Regions from separate parts of the Exiguobacterium sp. s149 genome, predicted to be linked through region 3. Evidence: riboswitches for the same ligand, from Rfam matches in the RefSeq annotation. Region 3 holds a riboswitch; each other region holds the start of a gene.
The links. A riboswitch is a leader RNA that binds a small molecule or an ion and turns the genes downstream of it on or off. The one in region 3 is predicted to bind S-adenosylmethionine.

Region 1 (3,273 bases), on a different contig from region 3:
AGTGCCGGTAGTGCTGCCGTCGATCCTAGCATCGTCCCGACGACGAGTAACGTGAACGGGATGAGCAAGATAATCAAAATGATGAACGGGATTGACCGGAAGATGTTGACGACCGCACTGATGACCGTGTAAATCGGACGGTTCTTCATCATGAGCGGCTCGTTCGTGACATATAGGAGCATCCCAAGCGCGAGACCGATGACGAACGTCGCGGCTCCGGCGACGAGTGTCATATAGAGCGTCTCCCACGTCTGTTCTAACATGACTTGCCAATCTACATTAGGAAACATCGCTTTCTACCTCCACTTCCACTGCCTGTGATCGGATTGAGGCGATGGCCCGCTCGACTTCAGCCGGCTCTCCGATCAATTGGATGAATAATGTCCCGAGGGCACCGACTTGTGACTGCGTCACCTTTCCGCCGATGATGTTGAAGCCGATGTCATGCTGCTTCAACACTTCCGACAGAATCGGTTGTTCGGCCGTCTCGTTCAAGAATTTGAGCTTGACGATTTGACCGCTCGGATAACGAGCTTTCAAATGTTCGAACGTGAGCGACATGTCTTCGACCGCGCCGATCTGCTTGACGAACTCTTTCGTAATCGGCTGTTCCGGATGTTGGAACACGTCGGCGACTTGTCCGGTCTCGACGACCTTTCCGGCCTCCATGACGGCGACACGGTGACAAATCTTTTGGATGACGTGCATCTCATGGGTGATGAGGACGATCGTCAAACCAAGTTTCTTGTTGATGCTGACGAGCAGTTCGAGAATCGAATCCGTCGTCTTCGGGTCGAGTGCGCTCGTCGCTTCATCGCAGAGGAGCACTTCTGGATTCGTAGCGAGCGCACGGGCTATCCCGACTCGCTGCTTTTGGCCGCCCGATAGTTGTGACGGATAGCTGTCTTCTCGTCCGGCGAGACCAACGAGTTCGACGAGTTCTTGGACGCGGCGTTTGCGCTCGCTCGCCGGTACCCCGATGAGCTCGAGCGGGAAGCTGATGTTCTCAGCGACCGTGCGCGACCATAATAAGTTGAAGTGTTGGAACACCATCGAGACGTTTTTACGTACCCCGCGCAGTTCCTTCGGCGTGAGCTTCGTCAGCTCGCTGCCGGCGACCACGATTTCACCGCTTGACGGTGCCTCGAGTCGGTTGAGCAAACGGATGAGCGTCGACTTCCCCGCCCCTGAATATCCGATTATTCCAAAAATTTCGCCGCTTTCGATCGTAAGCGACACATCATCGACCGCCTGGACCCGACCGTTTTTCGTGTCGAACCATTTGGCCACATTGCGTAATTGAATCAATCCATTTCCCTCCTGACAACAAAAAAAGTACGCACGTTTGAGCAAACGTGCGTACTTTATCGTACGGACAACGATTGCTCTCATCTTCCAAGGTATACACCTTGCTGGAATTAGCACCATTTCGGATTGCTCCGCGGTTGCTGGGCGTCATAGGGCCAGTCCCTCAGCCTCTCTTGATAAGAGTGGTTGCGTATTTGATTAGCTTTATCATAGCGACACATTATTTTCATGTCAAACTATTTTTTTCAGCAAAATAAAAAAAGGTGCCATCCGAGGATGACACAGAACGTAGCACCTTGAGTCACTGAAGGACAACCCATAGATGAACCTCTTTTGCCCGATCAGAGCATTCATCCTTATATGGGGGACTTTTACCCAACCATCACTCGGTCTTCGAACGGACCATGCAATTACGCGACCGGTGCCCCGACGCTTGATTTTTTTGGGGGACAATCGAAGGGAAGGTCCACCTGAAATCGCGTAAGCTCATGCAGCGGTTGTTCGAAAACGTCTTGATGACGGGAAAATCTCGTCCTATGTTGTGTTCAAGTAAGATGTTGTAATGAATATATCATTCGTGAACTTTCTGTGTCAACTGATTATTTAAAATTTTCAGATTATTCTAATCATCCTATCTCACTTAACGAAAGATAGGACGTGCTGGACGTTTTGAAATGCGTACAAACGATCGCGAACTTGGCCATTCTCCAGCTTCAATAGCGCCGGAACGCTCATGACCTGATACGCCTCGAGTTCGTTCGGGATAAAGTTGGCATCGCGTTTTTCAATCTTCAATTCTGGGTCGACCGCCTCGACGACCGAGAGCATCCGCTCGGCCACGGCGCATGTACCGCACATTGGGGCGTATATATATAAGAATCCGTCTGTCATCATTTTACTCACCTCTCTTCTAAGTATATGAATCCAGGCCAATCGGTTCAAAAGTTGTGCTCAAATGGAAAATTCTGAACATTTCAACATTTCTTGTTGACGCTCGGCAGAAAGAGGCATAGTATGGTCATTAACTTTATCGCTTTTGTACATAACAGCAAACCAGTAGAAAAGGACAGGTGAATCCCCAATGACGGAAGAGAAGCTTACCGGAAAACAATTTTTAATGAACGTCTTGAACGGCCTCAGTCTTGCCATTCTCATCGCCCTCATCCCGAGCGCTTTGCTCGGTGAATTAACGAAAGCCATCTTGCCGTATTTTCCGTCCTTGCAGTTCATCTTAGATGCGACGACGATTGCGATGCGCCTCTTACCGGTCATCATCGGTGTCGCTGTCGCCATGCAGTTCGGACGATCGGCGCTCGAGGCCGGGACGATCGGCATCGCGACTCAGGTCGGAAGTGGCGCCATCCGCATCGAGGAAGGCGCGTTCCTCATGGCCGGAATCGGTGACGTCATCACGGCCGGTGTGACGGCCGCTCTCGCGACGTTCCTCGTCATGCAGTTGTCGCCACGCCTGAAGACATACACGGTGCTCGTCTTGCCGATGACGGTCATCGTCGTCGCGGGAGGCATCGGCGCGTTCCTACTCACTTACATCTCACAGATTACGACGTACGTCGGAACGATCATCATGACGATGACTGAACTGCAACCGATCGTGATGGGCATGTTAATCGCGATGGCGTTCTCGCTCATCATCGTATCGCCAATCTCGACGGTCGGAATTGCCACAGCCATCAGCCTGTCTGGTGTCGCTGCCGGGGCCGCCAACCTTGGCGTCGTCGCTGCCGGCTTCGGTCTCGCCATCGCTGGCTGGCAGATGAACGCGACCGGAACGTCGATCGCCCACTTCCTCGGCTCACCGAAGATTCAAATGGCGAACTTCGTCCGTCGTCCGATTATGATGTTGCCGGTACTCGCCAATGCGGCCATCCTTGGAGCGCTCGCAGGTATCCTTCGGATTGAAGGCACACCGATCAGTGCCGGATTCGGCGTCTCGGGTCTAATCGG
Region 2 (3,273 bases), on a different contig from region 3:
GCGGCCACATTCGACGGCGCACGTGTCGCACACCTGGGCGCAGAGTGCAGCAATCGGTTTGGTGAAAGCCGAATCGGTCTCGAGCGCGTTCAAGGCGAGCGCACACACTTCCGAACATTCTTTCGTCAGCCGGATACACTCGGCGACCATCAATAAATCCTCTTCTTGTAAACATTTTGAGAAACAGTGATTGCTTGCCCGCATACAGTCGATGACGGCTAAAATGGTCTCTTCGACAGAGGCACGATCCATAGTAAGTCCCCCTTAGAATAATGATGTCTTACAATCATTACCCGCTACCAGGTGACTTAAACCGGGCGGAGACGCAAAAAAAAGTCACCCCTCAAATGAGTGGTGACTTCCATAATGGAGCATAGCGGGCTCGAACCGCTGACCTCCACGCTGCCAGCGTGGCGCTCTCCCAGCTGAGCTAATGCCCCGTTCGAAAATTATTATATCATCCTAGTAAAACATTTGGCAATGGATATTTTTAAATTTTTTCGAACAAAGTTTAATCGTGCGTAAACGTGGGAAAATCATTGGTAATGTTATTCTACGAAAGCAGGTGTTATCTATGGAAATGATTTTACTCGCACTCTTACCTGCCTTGATGTGGGGGAGTATCCCGCTCATCGTGTCGAAAGTCGGTGGTAAGCCGATTCAACAGTTAATCGGGACGACGATTGGGGCGATGGTGATGGCGGTCATCATCGCACTCGTATTCAATCCGGAGTTCACGACGCTAGCAATCGTGACCGGCTTCATCTCCGGTGTGTTCTGGGCACTCGGGCAATATTTACAGTTCCAATCGTTCCAAATTTTAAGTGTATCGAAAGCGATGCCGATCAGCACCGGTATGCAACTCGTCGGGACGTCCTTGTTCGGCGTCATCGTGCTCGGTGATTGGCAGACGTCGACCGAGTTATGGCTCGGTTTTTCTGCGCTCGTGTTGATTATCATCGGGGCGGCACTGACGTCATATCAGCAGAACAAAGACGGCGACAGTAGCGGGGCCTTGAAGAAAGGCTTGCTCGTCCTGCTCGTGTCGAGTATCGGTTATGTGACGTATGCCGTCTTGACGAACTATTTCGAGGTCGACGGCATCACGGCCATCTTGCCGCAATCGGTCGGGATGTTCATCGCAGCGCTCTTGTTCAGCTTGCGCGAGAAAGATGTCAAGAAGTTCGACCCGAAGACGTTCAAAAACATCTTGGCCGGTCTCGCCTGGGGGATTGGGAACTTCGGGCTGTTCGTGTCGAGCGGTGAGGTCGGCATCGCGACGTCGTTCGCCTTGTCGCAATTGAACGTCGTCGTGGCGACGCTCGGTGGGATTTATCTATTGAAAGAAGAGAAGACGACGAAAGAACGGGTCTTCGTCTTTATGGGAATCGGGCTCATCGTCGTGGCCGGATTCATGCTCGGGATTGCGAAAAGCTAAAAAGACGGGTCAGACGACCCGTCTTTTGTTTACCAGGCTTGCTCGATGAATGCGTCGCGCCCAGATTTCTTCCGGTCCTCTTTATAGTGGGCCGGATTTTTTTTATGGAAGTCTTGATGGTATTCCTCGGCCGGATAGAACGTGTCGGCCGGTAGAATCTTCGTGACGATTGGCTGTTTGAATCGTCCGCTCGCCGCGAGCGCGTCGCGACTCTGCTCTGCTTTCACGCGTTGTTCTTCAGTATGATAGAAGATGGCCGGCGCATATTGGCTGCCGCGGTCTTGGAACTGGCCGCCGTCATCGGTCGGATCGGTCTGAATCCAATATAGTTCGAGCAGGCGCTCATAAACGAACAGCGTCGGGTCGAACGTGATCTCGACGACCTCATAATGTCCCGTCGTCCCTGTTTTCACTTGTTCATACGTCGGGTCATCGACGTGACCTCCCGTATAACCGGATACGATTGACTCGATGCCAGGTTGCTCCTCGAACGGCGTCACCATGCACCAAAAACAGCCGCCTGCGAATGTTGCTTTTTCCATTAGTAAGTCCCCCTCGATCAATTTTCCCAAAAAAAGCGCTCATGTCATCGACATGAGCGCTCTGTCATATCGGCCAAGGCACATGCCTTGCTGGAAGTAGCACCTTGCCGAAGCAGGTTGCTGTGAAGTCATAGAGCCAGGTCTCTCGTTCACTCAAGATATCGATATGTAGTTGGTGAGAGCATCATACCATCAGATTTGAAGCGGCGTCAACGGTTTGGTTTGCGTCGAAGTTGGAACAAGGTGGCGCCGAGAATCAAGATGACGAGGACGATGGAGAGCGGTAGCGTATACGGAGCGTCCCCGGCATATAGCTGTAAGAAGAACAAGGCAAAGACGGACAATAAGACGAGTACGTACGAACGATTCATAGTAACCTCCCTTTTCTTTCAGTGTACCAAGTTACATATTCGTTGGCGAACGAAAACAGGAAATCATCTGGAGATAGCGAATACCATCGAGTGACCAAAGGAGGAATCTATATGACTGAACCAAACACATGTTTCGAACTCGATATCGAGACCGCCCAGCGCGGATATAAAGAAGGAACGTTCACGGCGCGTGACGTGACGGCCTACTATTTGACACGGATCGCCCAGTTGAACGACAAGCTGAGAGCGGTCATTCAAGTGAACCCGGACGCCTTGTTCGAGGCCGAGGCGGCCGACCGGGCGTTTCGACGAGGTGACCGCTTGCCGTTGCTCGGCATCCCGGTGTTGATTAAAGACAATGTCGAGACGGCGGGATTGATGAAGACGACGGCCGGGGCCGTCGCCCTCGCGCATCACTTCGCCGGCCGGGACGCCCATCTCGTTCAAAGCCTGCGCGCGAATGGGGCCATCATCCTCGGAAAAGCGAACTTATCCGAATGGGCCAACTTTTTGACTGAGGGCATGCCGAACGGCTGGAGTGGGGTTGGTGGCCAGACGCTCAATCCATATGGGGACAAGCTCGATGTCGGAGGGTCGAGTTCAGGTTCGGCGTCGGCGGTCGCTGCCAACTTGACGTTGCTTGCCGTCGGCAGCGAGACGAGTGGCTCGATTATCCACCCGAGCGTCCATAATGGAATCGTTGGCATCAAACCGACCGTCGGTTTGATTAGCCGCAGCGGCATCATCCCGATCTCCCGGTCGCAGGACACGGCCGGCCCAATGGCACGGACACTACGGGATGCGGTGCTCGCCCTTGAGGCGATGGTCGGGGAAGATCCCGCTGACCCAGCGACGACGCATCTTCCGGCCGGTCCGCCTTACCGGACTTGTCTTGATGAGCGGCAAGCAGTCGGTATGCGTG
Region 3 (3,273 bases):
AACAATTCATTCAAGTTCTTGCGACTGAGCCGGTAGTCGATCAAGCGCGAGAACACGACTTGAATCATCGCCGTGACCGGCACGCTGATGAACATTCCGACGAGGCCGAACAGGCTGCCGCCGATGATGATCGACGTGATGACCCAGAACGGCGTGATGCCGACGCTGTCGCCGAGAATCTTTGGCCCGAGCCAGAGTCCGTCGAATTGTTGCAACAAGAAGATGAACAAGAGGACGATGAGCGCCGTGAACGGGTCATAGAAGTAAGTGATGATGAACGCCGGGATAATCCCGAGCAGCGGCCCGACGTACGGGATGAAGTTCAAGACACCGACGATGACGCCGAGCAGAAGCGCGTATGGCGCACCGATAATCAACAGACCGGCGACGGCCAGCACCCCGATGATGAGGCAGTCGAGCGACTTCCCGATGATATAGCGTTTGAAGATATAATCCATCTCTTGGAAGATGTCGATCGTCGTCTTGGCTGACGCGACCGGGAACATCGCATACAACAGCCGCTTGAACATGCGGGCAAAAATCTCTTTGTCTTTTAAAAGATAAATCGAGATGACGATCCCAATCAAGAAGTTAATGAGCGTCATCGTGAAGCTCGACACGTAGCTGACCGACGACAAGACGGCCGTCTCGACCCAGCCCGAGTAGCGCTCCTCGAACCGGCTGAAATCGATGGCCTGGGCGACTGTCGCGTTATACTCTTTCAAATACGTGTTCAACTGTGAGAGATACCCGTCAATCTGACGGATGTAGGACGGGAGTTCCTCGATGAGCGAGGCGAGGCTCGAATAAATGCGTGGGAACAGTGTCACCGCAGAGATGACGAGAATCCCGATAAAAATGATATAGACGATCAGCAAGCCTTGATATCGTTTTAGTTGAAACCGTTCTTCTATATAGGACAGGACGGTATTCAGGAGCAGCGCGATGGCGATTCCCATAATAATCGGCGTCAGCAACTGGAACGTATAATGCATCATCTGCGAAATCGTATCCGGTTCGCTGATGACTTTCCAGAGCACGAGCAAGATCAGGCCGATCACGCTCAACTTCCAAATCAATTGACGGTTTAGTTCCAATGGTCCATCCCCTCATGTTTTAAATTTTGTAGAATAACGTTCACTTTCACTATGAACGTTTTTTTATCGGGATTCAAGAGGACATGCTCTTTTTCAAAAAAGGATTGACAAGATTGGTAACGTTTGGTTAACTAAGTGACATATTACAAAAAGACAAATCGCATATAAAACACTTTCTATCAAGAGAAGCGGAGGGACTGGCCCGATGAAGCTTCAGCAACAGATTGTTTCAATACTGTGCTAATTCCAGCAAGGTGACCTTGAGAGATGGAAAGGTGGTTGTTTGAATACGTCCGTATCTCGACACCCCTTTCCTCGGAAAGGGGTGTTTTTTGCATAGGAGGACTATTCATGACTGACAGACGCTCACATCTACTTAAAACGTTACCACCTCAACATTTCGTCGGACTCGCGAACGAGGTGGCCGAACTCGAACAAGCCGGCCGCGACATCATCCGACTCGGACAAGGGACGCCTGACCTGCCGACGCCTGAGCCGATCTGTGACGCGCTTCAGACGGCGCTCCTCGACGCCTCGACCCATCAATACGGTCCGTTCCGCGGTCAGGCCCGCCTGAAGCAAGCAGTGGCGACGTTCTATTTGAATGAGTATGGAGTCGAACTTGATCCCGAGACAGAAGTAGCGATTCTCATCGGCTCAAAATCAGGTCTCATCACGTTGCCGCAATGCGTACTCGAACCTGGCGACGGGATTTTGCTACCGAATCCCGGCTATCCTGATTACATCTCGGGGGCACGCCTCGCCGGTGCCGTCGTCCGTGACCTCGTCCTCCGGGAAGAGAACGGCTTCTTGCCGGACTATGAGACGCTCGATACGCAAGAGGCAAGACTCATGTATTTAAACTACCCGAGCAATCCGACCGGAGCCGTCGCCTCACCCGCTTTCTTTGACGATACCGTCCGTTTCGCCCGGGAGCGGGACTTGATGGTCGTCCACGATTTCGCATACGGCAGCATCGGATTCGATGGACATGTCCCGCCGAGTTTCCTGCAGGCGGAAGGGGCGAAAGAAGTGGGCATCGAGGTATATACGATGTCGAAAGCGTTCAACATGTCCGGTTGGCGCGTCGCCTTCGCCGTCGGGAACGCGGACATCATCGAGGCGATCAACACGTATCAGGACCACGTCCACGTCAGCGTGTTCTCGGCCATCCAGGCGGCGGCCGTCGCCGCACTCGAGGCGCCCCGTACTATTCGCGATGACTTGGCACGACTGTACGAGGCACGGCGTGATCGCCTGATCGACGGGTTGAACCGGGCCGGCTGGGCCGTCGAACCGCCGGAAGGCTCGTTCTTCGTCTGGGCGAAAGTGCCTGAGGGTGATGCCAAGTCGTTCTCGCGGAAACTGCTGCATGAAGCCGGTGTCGCCGTCACCCCGGGCTATTTCTTCGGCTCGGAAGGGAACGGATACGTCCGCTTCGGCCTCGTCTCACCGGAACCGAAGATTGACGAGGCCGTCGAACGAATCGAGCGGTTGTTTGCCGCCTATGAGGAGGTGCGGGCATGATTCGTCAGGCCGTCCTTGAATATGACCACGCCGATGACGCGCTCGACCGTCTCGATGACTTAGTCGACGGCCGACGTGCCCACGTCCTGCACGGTCAGAACGGATATGGCATCGTTCGGGAAATCGATCCGGGAATCGCGGACTATCCGGCAACAAGGTTCAGCGGGGAGTGCACGGACTCGGAAGTCGAACGGCTCAAACCGTTTGACGCCGACGTGTTAATCGCCATCGGCGGCGGCAAGCTCGTCGATACGGCCAAACTTGTCGCCTATCAACGGAACGTCCCGCTCATCGTCGTCCCAACGCTCGCCTCCAACTGTGCGGCGTTCACACCGCTCAGCGTCGTCTATCAGGAGGACGGGAGCTACGACCGCTACGACATGTTCCGCGTCGTCATCGAACGGGTCATCGTCGACTCACGGGTCATCTCTCGCTCACCATATGAATACTTCCGGGCAGGTGTCATCGACACGGTCGCGAAGTTTTACGAGGCCCGTTATTTGAGTGGTGACAGCTCAGCTGACGCCGGCGTCAACACCGGACTCGTCTTGGCCGAACAGTGCGGGCGTCTCGTCGAACTTGAATTGAGCGAGCACGCTTTTGAGTCGTATAGTGACGACGTCCGCTTCGCGGTCGATCACGTGCTCGC

Region 1: linked by a shared signal. The riboswitch ahead of KNP81_RS01385 (methionine ABC transporter ATP-binding protein) and the one ahead of KNP81_RS11350 (aminotransferase class I/II-fold pyridoxal phosphate-dependent enzyme) in region 3 are both predicted to bind S-adenosylmethionine.
Region 2: linked by a shared signal. The riboswitch ahead of msrA (peptide-methionine (S)-S-oxide reductase MsrA) and the one ahead of KNP81_RS11350 (aminotransferase class I/II-fold pyridoxal phosphate-dependent enzyme) in region 3 are both predicted to bind S-adenosylmethionine.

The regions. Positions count from the first base shown of each region.
Region 1 covers NZ_JACSLZ010000001.1:275,303-278,575, forward strand. Annotated here, with positions in the region: gene KNP81_RS01380 (methionine ABC transporter permease) at 1-290, opposite strand, end outside; gene KNP81_RS01385 (methionine ABC transporter ATP-binding protein) at 280-1,308, opposite strand; SAM riboswitch class I at 1,386-1,491, opposite strand; gene KNP81_RS01390 (thioredoxin family protein) at 1,945-2,202, opposite strand; gene KNP81_RS01395 (PTS sugar transporter subunit IIC) at 2,390-3,273, shown strand, end outside.
Region 2 covers NZ_JACSLZ010000010.1:26,324-29,596, reverse strand. Annotated here, with positions in the region: gene KNP81_RS12515 (four-helix bundle copper-binding protein) at 1-252, opposite strand, end outside; tRNA gene KNP81_RS12510 (tRNA-Ala) at 368-440, opposite strand; gene KNP81_RS12505 (GRP family sugar transporter) at 575-1,438, shown strand; gene msrA (peptide-methionine (S)-S-oxide reductase MsrA) at 1,468-1,980, opposite strand; SAM riboswitch class I at 2,045-2,145, opposite strand; gene KNP81_RS12495 (hypothetical protein) at 2,190-2,351, opposite strand; gene KNP81_RS12490 (amidase family protein) at 2,463-3,273, shown strand, end outside.
Region 3 covers NZ_JACSLZ010000008.1:38,256-41,528, forward strand. Annotated here, with positions in the region: gene KNP81_RS11345 (AI-2E family transporter) at 1-1,097, opposite strand, end outside; SAM riboswitch class I at 1,271-1,371, shown strand; gene KNP81_RS11350 (aminotransferase class I/II-fold pyridoxal phosphate-dependent enzyme) at 1,449-2,624, shown strand; gene KNP81_RS11355 (iron-containing alcohol dehydrogenase) at 2,621-3,273, shown strand, end outside.